4 regions of the Nocardia sp. NBC_01329 genome follow, and region 1 is predicted to be linked to each of the others. Evidence: riboswitches for the same ligand, from Rfam matches in the RefSeq annotation. Region 1 holds a riboswitch; each other region holds the start of a gene.
What was found. Region 1 has a riboswitch for cobalamin ahead of OG405_RS24070 (CbtB domain-containing protein). Riboswitches for the same ligand answer to the same signal wherever they lie in the genome.

Region 1 (3,489 bases):
ATTGCACGCGCTGTCCACTGCCGCGCTGTGCGTGGGTCGCCGCGGGCCGGCCGGTCACCGAATCGACGCGCCGCACGCAGAAGTACGAGGGCACGGACCGGCAGGCACGCGGGCGGCTCCTCGACGTACTGCGGGCCGCGCCCGCACCGGTGGAACGTGTCCGGCTGGACCTCGCCTGGACTCGGGACCCCGGCCAGCGCGACCGCGCGCTGGATTCACTGCTGGTCGACGGGTTGATCGAACAGACCGACGACGGACGGTTCGCGCTGGCAGGCGAGGGCTGAGGACGGCCGCTCATCTCTCGACGGCGGTCCGCCGGGGCCGGGCGAGGAAACGCTCGACCTCGACCCGGTAGCGCGCCGGCTGATCGTCGTGCACCAAATGCCCGGCCTCGGGTATCAAGACGTGCTCGGCAGCGGGATGCAGTTCGGCCATCCGGCGCATCTGGCCCGCCGGGGTGATCGTGTATTCGCCCTCGAGCAGCAGGGTGGGCACGGTGAGCCGCCCCCATTCCGGCCAGAACGAGCGGGTGCCCCATTCCTCCGAGATAGCCCGGAAAGTGGCCACCTCCCCGTGTAACCGATAGCCGTCCGCGCCGCGCTCGAACGAATTCAGGAAGTAGCGTCCCGCGACCGGCCCGAAATGCGCCAGCAGCGCTTCCTCGTCGGGGAAGGGCTGCGGCCACGCTTCGACCATCGCGGCCCAGTGCGCGGCCGTACGCCCGGTGAAATCGGCGGCCATATCCTCGACCACCAGCGCGCGCACCCGGCTCGGATACGTGGCCGCGAAAACCCATCCGTGCAGGCCGCCCATCGAATGGCCGATCACGGTCATCGGCTCGGCGATACCCGAGGTGGCTTCGGCGAGATCGGCGACGAACGCGTCGGTGGCGAGTTCGTCCGGAGCAGGCCGCCCGTGGCCGGCGGCGTCGAAAGTGAACACCCGGCCGTGGTCACGCAGCCATACGACCTGGTCCTGCCAGGTCCGGGCACTGCCCATCAGTCCGTGCAGCAGCAGTATCGGGGCCCCGGCCCCACCTTCGTCGTGCAACACCGGGCCGAGTTTATTCACAACCCTCCACAGGCCGGCACAGCGACAACCACCGCGCGCCCCGGTCCGGGTTCGTCGCTGCGCCCAGATCGCCCGTGGCTCTGCCCGATTACCACCTCCATAGTCGAGTCCCCGGGTTCTGGAGCGGCGTCGGCCCTGACGCGCCTCAACGCTTCATCGCCCGAGACGTCTACCACGCCCTGACCAACCAACCCACACCACCAGATTGAAATCTATAGGCGCATCAGAGCGAACGAGCGCAGCGACCGAGCGCGTGCAGCAGGCCGTACAACGATCGGCGACTGTAGAGCACCGACAATGCCGTGAACCTCTCCAGGCCGGTCGAAGCGCACTCCTGCACCTTCGCCTACTCCGGACGGTCACCATTCGTGGTCGGGGCCCGCCCCGGTTCTGGAGCGACAGAGCGATGGAGCGCAGCGACTGAGCGCCGGAGTGAAGAACCGGGGTCACGAGGGCCCCGACCGCCCCGCCGAAGGCGGGGCAAATAAACACAGCCCTAAGCTCGGGGCATGGCTGTTGTGAAGATCAATGCGATCGAGATCCCCGAGGGCGCGGGTCCGGAGCTGGAGAAGCGGTTCGCCCACCGCGCGCACGCGGTCGAGAACTCCCCCGGGTTCCTCGGCTTCCAGTTGTTGCGGCCCACCGCCGGGGAGAACCGGTACTTCGTCGTCACCCAGTGGGATTCCGAGGAGTCCTTCGCGGCGTGGCGCGACGGCCCGGCCAAGGAGGCACACGCCGGGCAGCAGAACAAACCTGTCGCCACCGGCGCCTCACTGCTGGAATTCGAGGTAGTGCTCGATGTAGCGGGTAAACCCGCCTCCTGATCCTGCCGGACCCACCTGGCCACGCCACCGAACACAGTGGCGTGGCCAGTGCTTATGCCCGGGCATATTGACGACCGGTCGCTGCTGGTGTCAAGGTTCGAGGTGAAAGCGGAGGTGACGCGGTAATCCGGTGAGAACCCGGAGCGGTCGCGCCACTGTGATGTCCACGCCGTCATCGGGTGGGCAGAGCCAGACACCGGCACCTGCGCAGAACTCGCGAACCGGACGCGATCATCCGGATGAGGAGGATCGATCATGGCCATAGCCCATGTCCCGAGCAGGGCCGCCGACACATCGGCGACAGTGCTCGTCACCGTCGGAGTCGTCCTGCTGGCGTTGTTGACGCTGTATCTGGTCGGGTTCGACCAAGGTGCCGTATCGCGCAGCGGAATGTTCGTGCACGAGCTCATGCACGACGGTCGCCATCTGCTGGGTGTTCCATGCCATTGAGCGGATCCTTCGGTGCTCTGTTGCTCCGTGGTCTGCTCGCCGGTCTGATCGCCGGTCTCCTCGCGGGGGTCGTCGGCAATTTCGTCGGTGAACCCGCGGTCGACGCTGCCATCGCCATCGAGGAGGCGGCGGCTCCCCCCGCGGAGCATTCCCACGATTCCGGCGTCGCGCACGAAGTGAGCACCGAACATACGCATGGGGACGAGGCCGTGGTGAGCAGGCCCTGGCAGAGGTTCGGGCAGTTCCTCGCGAGCGCTCTGGCGGGTATGGCGTTCGGCGTGATCGTCGCGACCGCGGCGCATTACGTCCGGCGGTTCAGCTCGTTGTCCGGCGGGCGGCTCGTGTTGGGACTCGGCCTGGCCGGGTGGGTCGCGGTGGTCGCGGTGCCGTTCTTCAAGTACCCGGCGAACCCACCGGCGGTGGGCGATCCGGAGACGATCAACGACCGAACCCTGCTGTGGGTGGCCGCGGTGGTGCTGGGTCTGGTGGCCGTCGCGGTCGGTGGTTACCTCTGGAAAGCGCTGCGGGCGCAGCCGGAATCCTTCCGGCTGATCGCCGCGGTGGCGGGTTTCGGACTCGTCGTCACAGTCGGTTACGTACTACTGCCCGGGGTGAACGAAGTGGGCGCCGATTTCCCCGCGACGTTGTTGTGGGAGTTCCGGGCCGCCTCGCTGGCGGTATCCACCACGTTGTGGGTGAGTATCGGACTCGCTTTCGCCGCACTCACCGAATGGAGCACTCGCCGTAGTACGGCGGTACCGGAGGTCGCTGCTACGCCCGGGTGATCCCGGCCGTAGCTGCGGCCGGGCAGGGTCGGTGTATGAACGACACCGCACTCGTTTACCGGGACAACACAATCGCCGCACGGCCCGCGGCCGTCACCACAGCCTTCGTCGCGCTCATGGCGGCCGTCGGCTGGGGTGTCGCCGAAACTGTCGTACACAGCGTGGGCCTGTTGACCGACAACGCGGCCGATATCGGCTCACTCGCGGGCAACTGGCTGTTCAGGAGCGTGGTCTATGGGGTGGTGCTCGCTGTCGCCTGGCGAATGTCGCGGGGTGACCGGTGGGCGCGGGTCCTGCTCACCGCCGGGATCGGAGTGATCGGGACGGCTTCACTGGTGGTGGAGCCCATTCGCATGTTC
Region 2 (3,489 bases), 2.9 Mb from region 1:
TTCTCATCGGCGGCAAGCGGACGTCCGATCTGGGGGAAGGCGCGCTGCGCGCACGCGGTGCGTTCGCAGACCCGGCACCCTGCGCCGATAGGAACAGCCGCGGCCGCATCGTGGATCGGAAGGCCGTGAGAATAGACAAGTTTATCGGCGAAGGCGAGGTCACATCCGAGACCGACAGCGAAATCCCGCGAAGGAGACAGATATCCGGGATTGCTCTCTCCGGTGGTGCGCGCCGACCACAGATAAGTACGTCCGTCGGGCATCTCCGCGATCTGCGTGCGAATCCGGCCCGGAGTGGCGAAAGCATCGTGCACCACCCACAGCGGACAACTGCCACCCGTACGGGAGAAATGGAAAGCAGTGGCGGACTGCCGTTTCGAGATATTGCCCGCACGATCTGTACGGACGAAGAAGAACGGCACACCGCGCTGCCCGCGCCGCTGCAGCGTCGACAGACGATGACACACTGTTTCGAAACCTACCTCGAATTGCGCGGCGAGCAAGTCGATGTCGTAACGCAACGCCTCCGCCGCGCCGAGAAACAGCCCGTACGGCAGAACGAGCGCGCCCGCGAAGTAATTGGCCAGCCCGATACGCAGCAGCCGCCGCGACTCCGCCGGCAGCGCCTCGGTCTCGGCGAGCAGAGCCTCGATCACCTCGGCCTGACTGAGGAACGCCAACTGAGTCGCCAACTGAAACGCGCGCTGCCCGGCGGTGAGGCGCCGCGCGAGCGTGAGCCTGCGCGCTCCCGGATCGTAGATCCTCTTGGGCCCGGGCCGCACCGGATCCTCCGACCGGATTCGCACCCCCACCCCGTGCTCGTCGCGCAGTAGTCGCGCCAGCTGCAGATCCAGACCGCCGATACTCAACCCGCTCGCGGCGAAGAGATCCTCGGCGGCGGCGTCGAGTGCGGGGATATGGTTGCGCCGGTCGTAGAAATAGTCGCGGACATCTTCATACGGCATCGCGGTGCGCAGATCCGGCATCGGACCGTCGAGCCCAGCAGTGAACTGCTCGAGCTGCCCGTTGGCCGCGCGCAGACGCCGGTGCTGCCTGATCAGCAACCGCGCCGCCGACGGCACTCGCGAAAGCAAATCATCCAGCTCGCTGCCGCTCACCGAAGCAGATTCGGGGTCCTCGGTGAACACCTCATGCAGATCTGCCAGCAACCGAGCATCGGTCTCCGGCGCGAAGAACCCCACCTCCAAGTCGAATGTCGATGTCAGACGCATCAGCACCGGCACCGTTAGCGGGCGCTGATCGTTCTCCAGCTGATTGACATAGCTCAGCGACAACCCGAGCGCCTTGGCCAGACCGGATTGCGACAGGCTCCGCTGCTCACGCAAGGCACGAAGTCGGCCACCGGCATACATCTTCTCCACAGCCAGGTTCCTTTCCGAGATCGGCACTCGCTCGCCCACGCGAAACCGCAACCGTCCTGTCCGCACCGGCCGTGCGGAGGCCGGCGATGGCCGGTGACCTCGAAGCATCAGCACGGACCTGAGCCGCAACCCGCATGCGGGAAATCGGCGTACCGCCCGATCCACGAGGCGACGACCGCCGGACACGTCGTGTCCGGCACAACCGGCAGGTCTTCGGACTCATGGGCACCGACCTCGATCGGTCGACTCGGGATCGGAAACACTCCCCGAGCTGGTACTACCACGCCATCGCTTCCCAGGACACAACCCAGTGCATGTGACGGCGGTCGCTCCCACTCACCGCTGCGGGACAGTTCCGGATTCCCACCGGATTCCCTCTCACCATCCGCTCGAAATCACCCGACCTCGAGTGGAAGGCTTCGACATCTCGCGCCATCACTGAAGCGCAAGACGAACCAGCTGCGCTCGCCAGAATATCCCTGCTGCGAAACACCGACCCAACAGGGCCGCAGCGCCACAACGCGCCAGGACCGGGTCGGCGCCCGGAAGCTACCGGAGCTCACCGGCATCCGGTGCCGCCGCAGAGTCCGACACCGCTTACCCGGCCCTGCCTCGAAGCAGCGAGGTGTTCTCGATGAGTCGCACGACCGAGGCCGGTGATCGAGAACACCGGCCTCCCTCGTGGGCTCGAATGCTAGTGTGACCAGGCGCTGGTTGCCGCTCGTCCCCGGACGGGCGGCTCGCAAGAGGGAATCCGGTGAGAATCCGGAGCTGCCCCGCAGCGGTATGTGGAAACGACCGCGGTCATCAGCACTGGGCGCCCGGCCCGGGAAGCGACCGCCAGTAGGCGACGCCTTCCAGCGTCATGTCCACGAGTCCGAAGACCTGCCCGCGTGGTCGCGCCGACGGCGCGGTCTTCGGTCGACTCCGAGGGAGCGGTTGACGAGATATGGGTCGTAAGGCGCTCTCCTCTGCGCACATCTGTTTCGAGACAGTGCGGGTAGAGCTGGATCGATGAGAACTGTCGAGAGGCGCCGACCGGCGGTCGCCGTGCTCGCCGCCGGTTTGATCGCGGCGCTCGCGTTGGTCTCCGTGCTGGCATTGGCGCTGGGTGCGGCGCACATTCCCTGGCGTGACACGGTCTGGTTCCTATGGGCCGAACTCACCGGCGCGACGGTGGTCGCCGGCGATATCGCCGACTATCGGATCGTCGTCGATTCGCGTCTGCCTCGCGTGTTGCTGGCGGCTCTGGTCGGGGGCGGTCTCGGCGGAGTCGGGTTGCTGGTGCAGGCGATGGTTCGTAACGCTCTCGCCGACCCTTATGTCCTCGGTATCTCCTCCGGTGCGTCGGTGGGCGCCACCGCAGTCGTACTCTTCGGGGCCTTCGGCGCGTTGGGGATCTACGCATTGTCGACGGCGGCCTTCGCCGGGGCGCTGGGCGCGACTGTGCTGGTCTATCTGATGGCGCGCTCGGCCGCCGGGCTGGTACCGCTGCGACTGGTGCTCACCGGTACCGCCATCGGCTACGGGTTCTCCGCCGCGACGACGGTGCTGGTGTTCATGGCCCCGCACGGCGATGCCGCCCGTTCAGTGATGTTCTGGCTGCTCGGAAGCCTGGCGGGGGCCACCTGGCAGATGGTGCCCCTCGTCGCCGCGGTCACCGTGATCGGACTGGTGGTGATCGCCGTGTACGCGCGACACCTCAACGCGCTGTCGATGGGAGACGAGGTCGGCGCCGCACTGGGGATGAACGCTGCCAGGTTCCGGCTGTCCCTGTTCGTGGTCTCCGCCGCGATGACAGGCTGTTTCGTCGCGGTATGCGGGGCGATCGGCTTCGTCGGACTGGTGGTTCCCCATATCGCCAGACTGCTGGTGGGCGCCGACCACCGGCGCCTCACCATCGTGACACCGCTGCTGGGCGCGGTGTTCCTGGTGACCGCGGACCTGTTGGCGCGCACGCTCATCCCACCGCAGGAATTACCGCTGGGCGCGATCACCGCAGCGGTGGGCGTTCCCGTATTCGTGCTGTTGATGCGCCGTCGCGGCGCACTGGTGGAGCACGGCTGATGCGGGTCGACTACGAGGATGTCACCGTCGAGTTCGACGG
Region 3 (3,489 bases), 1.9 Mb from region 1:
CACGGTGATGCCCAGACCTCGCGCCGCGGACAGCACGCTGAATTGGTGATGAACGTCGAGGTGATTGGTCGGCTCGTCCAGGACGAGCACTCGGGGCTGCTGGGCGAGCGCACGCGCGATCAGGACTCGTTGGCGTTCACCGCCGGAGAGCGATAGGAAGCCGCGCGTCGCGAGCTGACCGATATCGGCTGATTCCATCGCCGCGGAGCAGATCTCCCGGTCGCGTCGCTGTGTGCCGCGCAGCAGTGCGGTATGTGGCAGGCGTCCGGTGGCCACGACCTCGGCGGCGGTGAAATCGAACGGGGTGTTCGTATCCTGGGTCAGCGCCGCTACCTGACGGGCGTTCTCCCGCATGCTGATCGCCGAGATATTCGTCCCGTCGACCAGGACTCGTCCCGTCGCCGGTGACAGCGCCCGGTAGAGGCAGCGCAACAGGGTGGACTTACCGCTGCCGTTCGGGCCCACGACGCCGATGAACTGTCCCGGTTCGGCAGCCAGGGTCACCGACTCGAGGACCCTCGTGCCGTCGAACTCGACCGTGACGCTTTCGTAGTCGACGCGCATCAGCCGTGCTCCACCAGTGCGCCGCGGCGTCGCATCAACAGCACGAATACGGGGACTCCCACCGCCGCGGTGATGGCGCCAAGGGGTAATTCCTGCGGTGGGATGAGTGTCCGTGCCAACAGGTCCGCGGTCACCAGGAATACCGCGCCCAGCAGCGGTGTCACGATGGTGAGTCGCCGATGGTCGGCGCCCACCAGCAGCCTGGCGATATGGGGAACCACGAGTCCGACGAAGCCGATTGCCCCGCATATCGCGACGAAGCATCCGGTCATCGCGGCGGAGGCGACGAACAGGAACAGCCGGAAGCGGGAGGCGTTCATCCCGAGTGCGGCGCCGACCTCGTCGCCCATCGACAGTGCGTTGAGGTGTCGTGCATACACGGCGATGACCGTCAGTCCGGTCGCGGCCACGGCGGCGACCAGGGGAACCATCTGCCAGGTCGCTCCGGCCAAGCTCCCGAGCAGCCAGAACATCACCGAGCGGGCGGCATCTCCGTGCGGGGCGAGGAATACCAGCACCGTCGTCGCTGCGGAGAAGCCGTAGCCGATGGCGGTGCCGGTGAGGACCAGCCGCAGCGGTACCAGCCCGGCGGCCGACCGCGCCATCAGGTACACGAGCAGCGTGGCGCCGAGTGCCCCGGCGAAGGCCGCGGTGGAGAGTGCGTAGATGCCGAGCGCGCCGAAGGCTCCGAAGAGTACGACCGCGGTGGCGCCCACCGATGCTCCTGAGGAGATTCCGAGAACGTAGGGGTCGGCGAGCGCGTTTCGCACCATGGCCTGTACCAGCAGCCCGACCCCGCCGAGACCGGCCCCGACGAGCGCCGCCAACAACACCCGGGGCAGCCGGGAGTCGACGACGATCCGATAGTTCGCCACATCGCCGGCCGTCACGGTGCCGCCGGTGAGTTCGGCCCACAGGAACCACACGGTGTCACGCCAGGGGATATGTGCCGCGCCCAGTGCCAGCGCGAGGACGGAGACCACCGCAAGCGCCGCGATCAGGACAGGTACCAGCACGGCGACCGACAGCCGCCGCCTCTTGACAGTTCTCATCGGACCGGCGCTACCTTGCCGTCCCGCTCTGGGGTGCGCGAACGCATGCACGCGCCGCGCAGCTCATATCTGGTCAACCGCTCCCTCGGAGTCGACAGGGGACCGCGCCGTCGGCTCGGTCACGCGGGCAGGTCTTCGGGCTCGTGGACACGATGCCGGACGGCGTCACCTACTGACGGTCGCTTCCCGGGTTGTGCGCCCAGTGCTCATGACCGCGGTCGTTTCCACATACCGCTGCGGGGCAGCTCCGGATTCCCACCGGATTCCCTCTTACGAACCGCCCGTCACGGACGGGCGGTAACCAGCGCGCCGTCACCCTAGCAGCCGCTGGGGCCGTTCATCCTGCTGGCGGTCACCGGTCTGGTCTGGACGGTGGGTGCGTTCGTATTCCTGGCGCGGCGGATGCTGCCCGATTTCTGGTTCGAACGTGGTGTCGCCGATGTCGGTCAGGCGATGGGTGTGACTTCCACGGGTCTGATTCTGCTGCGGGTGGTCGACCCGGATCTGAAAACCCCTGCGTATCAGGCTTTCGGCTATAAGCAGCTGATCATGGAGCCGTTCTTCGGTGGTGGACTGGTGACTGCGGGCGTTATTCCGATCATCGCCAACTTCGGCGTCGGCTGGTTGCTCGCCGGGACGGTCGCGCTGTTCGTGGGCGCACTCGCCGCCGGCCTGTTGTACTTCGGTCGCCGCCCTATCGCCACTTCTACGTCGGAGCCGGCCACCGTCTCACCGTGACATTCGCGGTAGCGGCATGTCCCGGCGCCCGAAACAGGCGCCGGGACATAGTGCTTCGGGGTTTTCCCGGCCTCGTCGGTCCGTGTGTTCAGCAACTCGACGAAGCCCGGCCGGGTAGCCGTCGGCCGCGTGAGACCTCGACGTAGTTGCCGGTTCAATATGTCGACGTGCCACAGCGCGCCGTCGTCGCCTGACCCGGCACGCCGGCCATAAAGCCGGCTTCTGGCAGGCTGTACCTACGTAGCTGCTCGACGCGGTCGACGTGCCTTCCGGTGGCGTGGCGCACATGATGAAGCGGCCGGTTTCATCAGCGGGAGGTGGGGGGTTTGATCGTGCGGATGACAACGAGTGCGATCAGGAAGGCGAGTGCGGTGAAGCCGGTTCCTGCGGCGAATGCGGTGGCGATCCCGTGTGCCTGGACGTCGGGTGGCAGGTCGTTGCCCTCGGCACCGCCCATGTCACGAATCGCTGTGCCGAATGCTGTCACCAGTACGGCGAACCCGAGTGCGCCGCCGCCGATCCACTGCATGGTCTGTAGTGCTCCGGATGCGGCGCCCGTGTCCTGTGGTGCGACCCCGGACAGGATGGTGATCGTCAGCGGGACGGTGGTGAGGCCCACTCCGATACCGGCCAACAGTAGGGGGCCGAGCACCGCTGTCAGGTAGCCGCTGTCGGTGTGGAGTTGGGTGAGCCAGAGCATCGCTGCGGTCGCCAGGGCGGCGCCCGCGACCATTACCACCTTGGTGCCGAAACGCTGCACCAATCGTGGCACGGCATACACGGTCGCGAAGACTGCGACTGTCAGTGGCAGGAATGCGAGTCCGGTGCGCACCGGACTGTAGCCGCGGATGTCCCGCAGGAACTGCGTCATGAAATAGATGATGTCGAACAGGGTGGTCGGCACCAGTAGCATGTTGATATAGGCGCCGGCCCGGTTGCGGTCGGTGAACAACCGCAGCGGCAGGATCGGTTGTGCCGCGCGCGACTCGTTGACTACGAACACAGCGACCAACACCGCACCGGTGGCGCAGAATCCGATCGTTTGCGAGTCGGACCAGCCGTGGGCGGAGGCGCGGATGAATCCGTAGACCACAGCGCCGATGCCTGTGGTGCCCAGGAGAGCGCCGGGCATGTC
Region 4 (3,489 bases), 2.1 Mb from region 1:
GGTCCGCACCCGGGTCGCCAGCAGCGACTGATGGGCGTCCCGGAACGTGGTGTCGGTGACCCCGACCGCCTTCTGCTCCCGCAGTGCCCGGGCGAAACCTTCGGGGCCCAGCGTCAGCAACCTCTGCCGCGAACCGTCCGGCGGCGGCACCGACAGATCGATCGCGGGCAGTTTGTCGTGCGGATACACCGCGGTCGGCCGAGCACCGTGCGGTTTGTTCACGGTCACATCGGCGAGGTAGTTCAGGATCTTGGTGCCGCGGTCGGCCGGCTCACGCGTAGCCAGCAGTTCCGGCCGTTCGTCGATGAACGACGTGGTGATCCGGCCCGCGGTGAAATCCTCGTCGTCGAGGACAGCGAGCAGGAACGGGATATTGGTGGTGACGCCGCGGATACGGAACTCCATCAGCGCACGCCGCGCACGGGCCACCGCGGCCGGGAATTCCCGGCCCCGGCAGGTGAGTTTGACCAGCATGGAATCGAAGTAGGCCCCGATCTCGGCGCCGAGATTGGCGCCACCGTCGAGCCGGATCCCGGCGCCGCCGGGGGTGCGGTACGCGGTGATGCGGCCGGTATCGGGACGGAAACCGTTCGCCGGATCCTCGGTGGTGATCCGGCACTGCAGGGCCGCGCCCCGGATGGTGACCTTGTCCTGGCTCAACCCCAGATCCGCCAGACTCTCGCCGGCCGCGATCCGCAACTGGGACTGCACCAGGTCCACATCGGTGATCTCCTCGGTCACCGTATGTTCCACCTGGATCCGCGGGTTCATCTCGATGAACACGTGGTTGCCGCGCTCGTCGAGCAGGAATTCCACGGTGCCCGCGCAGCTGTACCCGATCTGCCGGGCGAAGGCCACCGCGTCCGCGCAGATCCGGTCCCGCAGTTCCGGGTCCAGGTTCGGCGCCGGGGCCAGCTCGATCACCTTCTGATGCCGCCGTTGCAGCGAACAGTCGCGCTCGAACAGATGCATGACATTGCCCTGGGTATCGGCCAGGATCTGCACCTCGATATGGCGCGGATTGACCACAGCCTGCTCCAGGAACACCGTCGGATCGCCGAATGCCGACTCCGCCTCGCGCGAAGCCGCCTCGATCGCCTCCCGCAGTCCGGACCGCTCGGCGACCCGGCGCATTCCGCGCCCGCCGCCACCGGCGACGGCCTTCACGAATATCGGGAACTCCATGGACTCCGACGCCGCGAGCAGCTCCGCCAGATCGGCCGAGGGCGCGCTCGAATTCAGCACCGGCAGCCCGGCCGCCTTCGCCGCGGCGATCGCGCGCGCCTTGTTACCGGCCAGTTCGAGGACTTCGGCGGAGGGGCCGATGAAGGTGATCCCCTCCCGCGCGCATGCCGCGGCCAGATCCGGATTCTCCGACAGGAACCCGTACCCCGGGTAGATCGCGTCGGCACCCGCTGTCTCGGCGGCCTCGATGATCGCCTCGACCGAGAGGTAGGCGCGGACCGGATGGCCTTCCTCCCCGATCTCGTATGCCTCGTCGGCCTTCAGGCGGTGGACCGAATTGCGGTCTTCGTGCGGGAAGACGGCAACCGTCCCGACACCGAGCTCGTATGCCGCGCGGAAGGCTCGGATGGCGATTTCGCCGCGGTTGGCAACCAAGACTTTCGAGAACATTGAACCAACGTACCCGGCGCCGCATCCAGGATCGACAGCGAAGTCCACTTGGCAGGATCTTCACAAGCGCGTATGGCAACGCTGCGAAGTCTTGTTCATAGCACCGTCATATCTCACCGACAACGACCCAGGCCTGTACGTATCCTCCGCCGCCGCGATATCCCGCCAGTCCAGGGCGCTCGGCCGATCTTGCGAAGGTATGCGAAGCCGAATGCGACCGGGCACCGTCCGGACCGCCCTGGGCAGCTCGGCGCGTCCACGTTATTGTGGTCCACGCAGCTGGTCCGCCGGCCGGACGACGAGGAGCCCCGAACGTCCGCCCCCGGCGCCGAAGCCCGCAATACGCGGGTGAGAGGGAATCCGGTGGGAATCCGGAACTGTCCCGCAGCGGTGAGCAGGAACGACCGCCGTCATCAGCACTGGGCCGTACAGCCTGGGAAGCGACGGCCAGTAGGTCGGCCGTAACGGCCGGTGCCCGCGAGTCCGAAGACCTGCCGGTTGTACCGGGTACGCCGTATCCGGTGGCCACCGCCTCGTGGATCAGGCGCCGCCACCAGTGCTGACATTTCGACCTGCCCTTGCGGCCGGGTCGTCCGGGGTCTCATCGGTGCCGTGCGTCCGTGAACGGCGATGGCCGTCGAACTTCAGCACTGGAGAACACCGTGACTGTTATTTCGCAGAGCCCGTTCACCGCAACGGTTCTCGGACTTCCCCGGGTGGGCCCGCGCCGGGAGCTCAAACGCGCGATCGAGTCCTACTGGAACGGGCGCATCGACGCGGCGCAGCTGCACGAGACCGGGCGCGCATTGCGCCGCGATCAGTACGCCGAGCTGGCTGCCGCCGGCCTGGATTCGATCCCCGTCGGCACCTTCTCCTACTACGACCAGATGCTCGATACGGCCGCCCTACTGGGCGCCCTGCCGACCCGGGTGGCCGATATCGAGAATCCGCTGGACCGCTATTTCGCGGCCGCCCGCGGCAACGAATCGGTGGAACCGCTGGAGATGACCAAGTGGTTCGATACGAACTACCACTATCTGGTCCCCGAACTCGGTCCGGAGACGACCTTCACTCTGCATCCCGGCGATCTGCTGGAGCAGGTGGCGGAGGCGATCGAATCGGGCGTCGCGGCACGGCCCGTGGTCATCGGGCCGGTCACCTTCCTGAAACTCGCCAAGGCCACCGGCGGGGCGGCCCTGGACCGCGTCGGGGAACTGATCCCGCTGTACCGGGAGCTGCTGCGGCTGCTGGCCGAAGCGGGGGCGAAGTGGGTGCAGCTCGACGAGCCCGCTCTGGTCACCGATCTCACCGAGGCCGAGATAGCGACACTGCGTCACGTCTACACGGAACTGACGGAATCGGAGAACCGCCCGGCCATCCTGGTCGCCACCTACTTCGGCCATCCGGGGCCGGCGCTGGATGCTCTGGCCGGGACCGATATCGAAGGTATCGCGGTCGATCTGGTCGCGGGTGCCGATATCGCCGCGGTCGCGGCGATTCCCGCACTGGCACACAAACTGCTCGTCGCGGGTGTGGTCGACGGCCGCAACGTGTGGCGCACCGATCTGGACGCCGCGCTGTCGACACTGGCCGCACTGCTGGGCAGTGTGCGGTCTCTGGCGGTCTCCACCTCGTGCTCACTGCTGCACGTCCCCTACTCGCTGGCGGTGGAGGCCCGGCTCGACGACGCGCTGCGTTCCTGGCTCGCCTTCGGTGCCGAGAAGACCGCCGAGGTGCGGGTGCTGGCCAGTGGTCTGAATTCCGGGACCGAGGCCGTCGCAGCGGAACTGGCGGCTGCTCGCGCCGCCGCGGCGAGCCGCCGAGACGATCCGCGGATCGGCAACGCGCAGGTAC

Region 2: linked by a shared signal. The riboswitch ahead of OG405_RS08450 (short-chain fatty acyl-CoA regulator family protein) and the one ahead of OG405_RS24070 (CbtB domain-containing protein) in region 1 are both predicted to bind cobalamin.
Region 3: linked by a shared signal. The riboswitch ahead of OG405_RS15305 (FecCD family ABC transporter permease) and the one ahead of OG405_RS24070 (CbtB domain-containing protein) in region 1 are both predicted to bind cobalamin.
Region 4: linked by a shared signal. The riboswitch ahead of metE (5-methyltetrahydropteroyltriglutamate--homocysteine S-methyltransferase) and the one ahead of OG405_RS24070 (CbtB domain-containing protein) in region 1 are both predicted to bind cobalamin.

The regions. Positions count from the first base shown of each region.
Region 1 covers NZ_CP108381.1:5,294,262-5,297,750, forward strand. The annotation lists gene OG405_RS24055 (A/G-specific adenine glycosylase) at 1-284, shown strand, start outside; gene OG405_RS24060 (alpha/beta fold hydrolase) at 295-1,053, opposite strand; gene mhuD (mycobilin-forming heme oxygenase MhuD) at 1,581-1,895, shown strand; cobalamin riboswitch at 1,966-2,114, shown strand; gene OG405_RS24070 (CbtB domain-containing protein) at 2,151-2,345, shown strand; gene OG405_RS24075 (CbtA family protein) at 2,336-3,130, shown strand; gene OG405_RS24080 (hypothetical protein) at 3,166-3,489, shown strand, end outside.
Region 2 covers NZ_CP108381.1:1,803,238-1,806,726, reverse strand. The annotation lists gene OG405_RS08450 (short-chain fatty acyl-CoA regulator family protein) at 1-1,382, opposite strand, end outside; cobalamin riboswitch at 1,570-1,805, opposite strand; cobalamin riboswitch at 2,075-2,289, shown strand; gene OG405_RS08445 (FecCD family ABC transporter permease) at 2,397-3,449, shown strand; gene OG405_RS08440 (ABC transporter ATP-binding protein) at 3,449-3,489, shown strand, end outside.
Region 3 covers NZ_CP108381.1:3,408,240-3,411,728, reverse strand. The annotation lists gene OG405_RS15310 (ABC transporter ATP-binding protein) at 1-564, opposite strand, end outside; gene OG405_RS15305 (FecCD family ABC transporter permease) at 564-1,616, opposite strand; cobalamin riboswitch at 1,726-1,937, opposite strand; gene OG405_RS15300 (hypothetical protein) at 1,989-2,354, shown strand; gene OG405_RS15295 (MFS transporter) at 2,662-3,489, opposite strand, start outside.
Region 4 covers NZ_CP108381.1:977,843-981,331, reverse strand. The annotation lists gene OG405_RS04590 (pyruvate carboxylase) at 1-1,635, opposite strand, end outside; cobalamin riboswitch at 1,945-2,148, shown strand; gene metE (5-methyltetrahydropteroyltriglutamate--homocysteine S-methyltransferase) at 2,298-3,489, shown strand, end outside.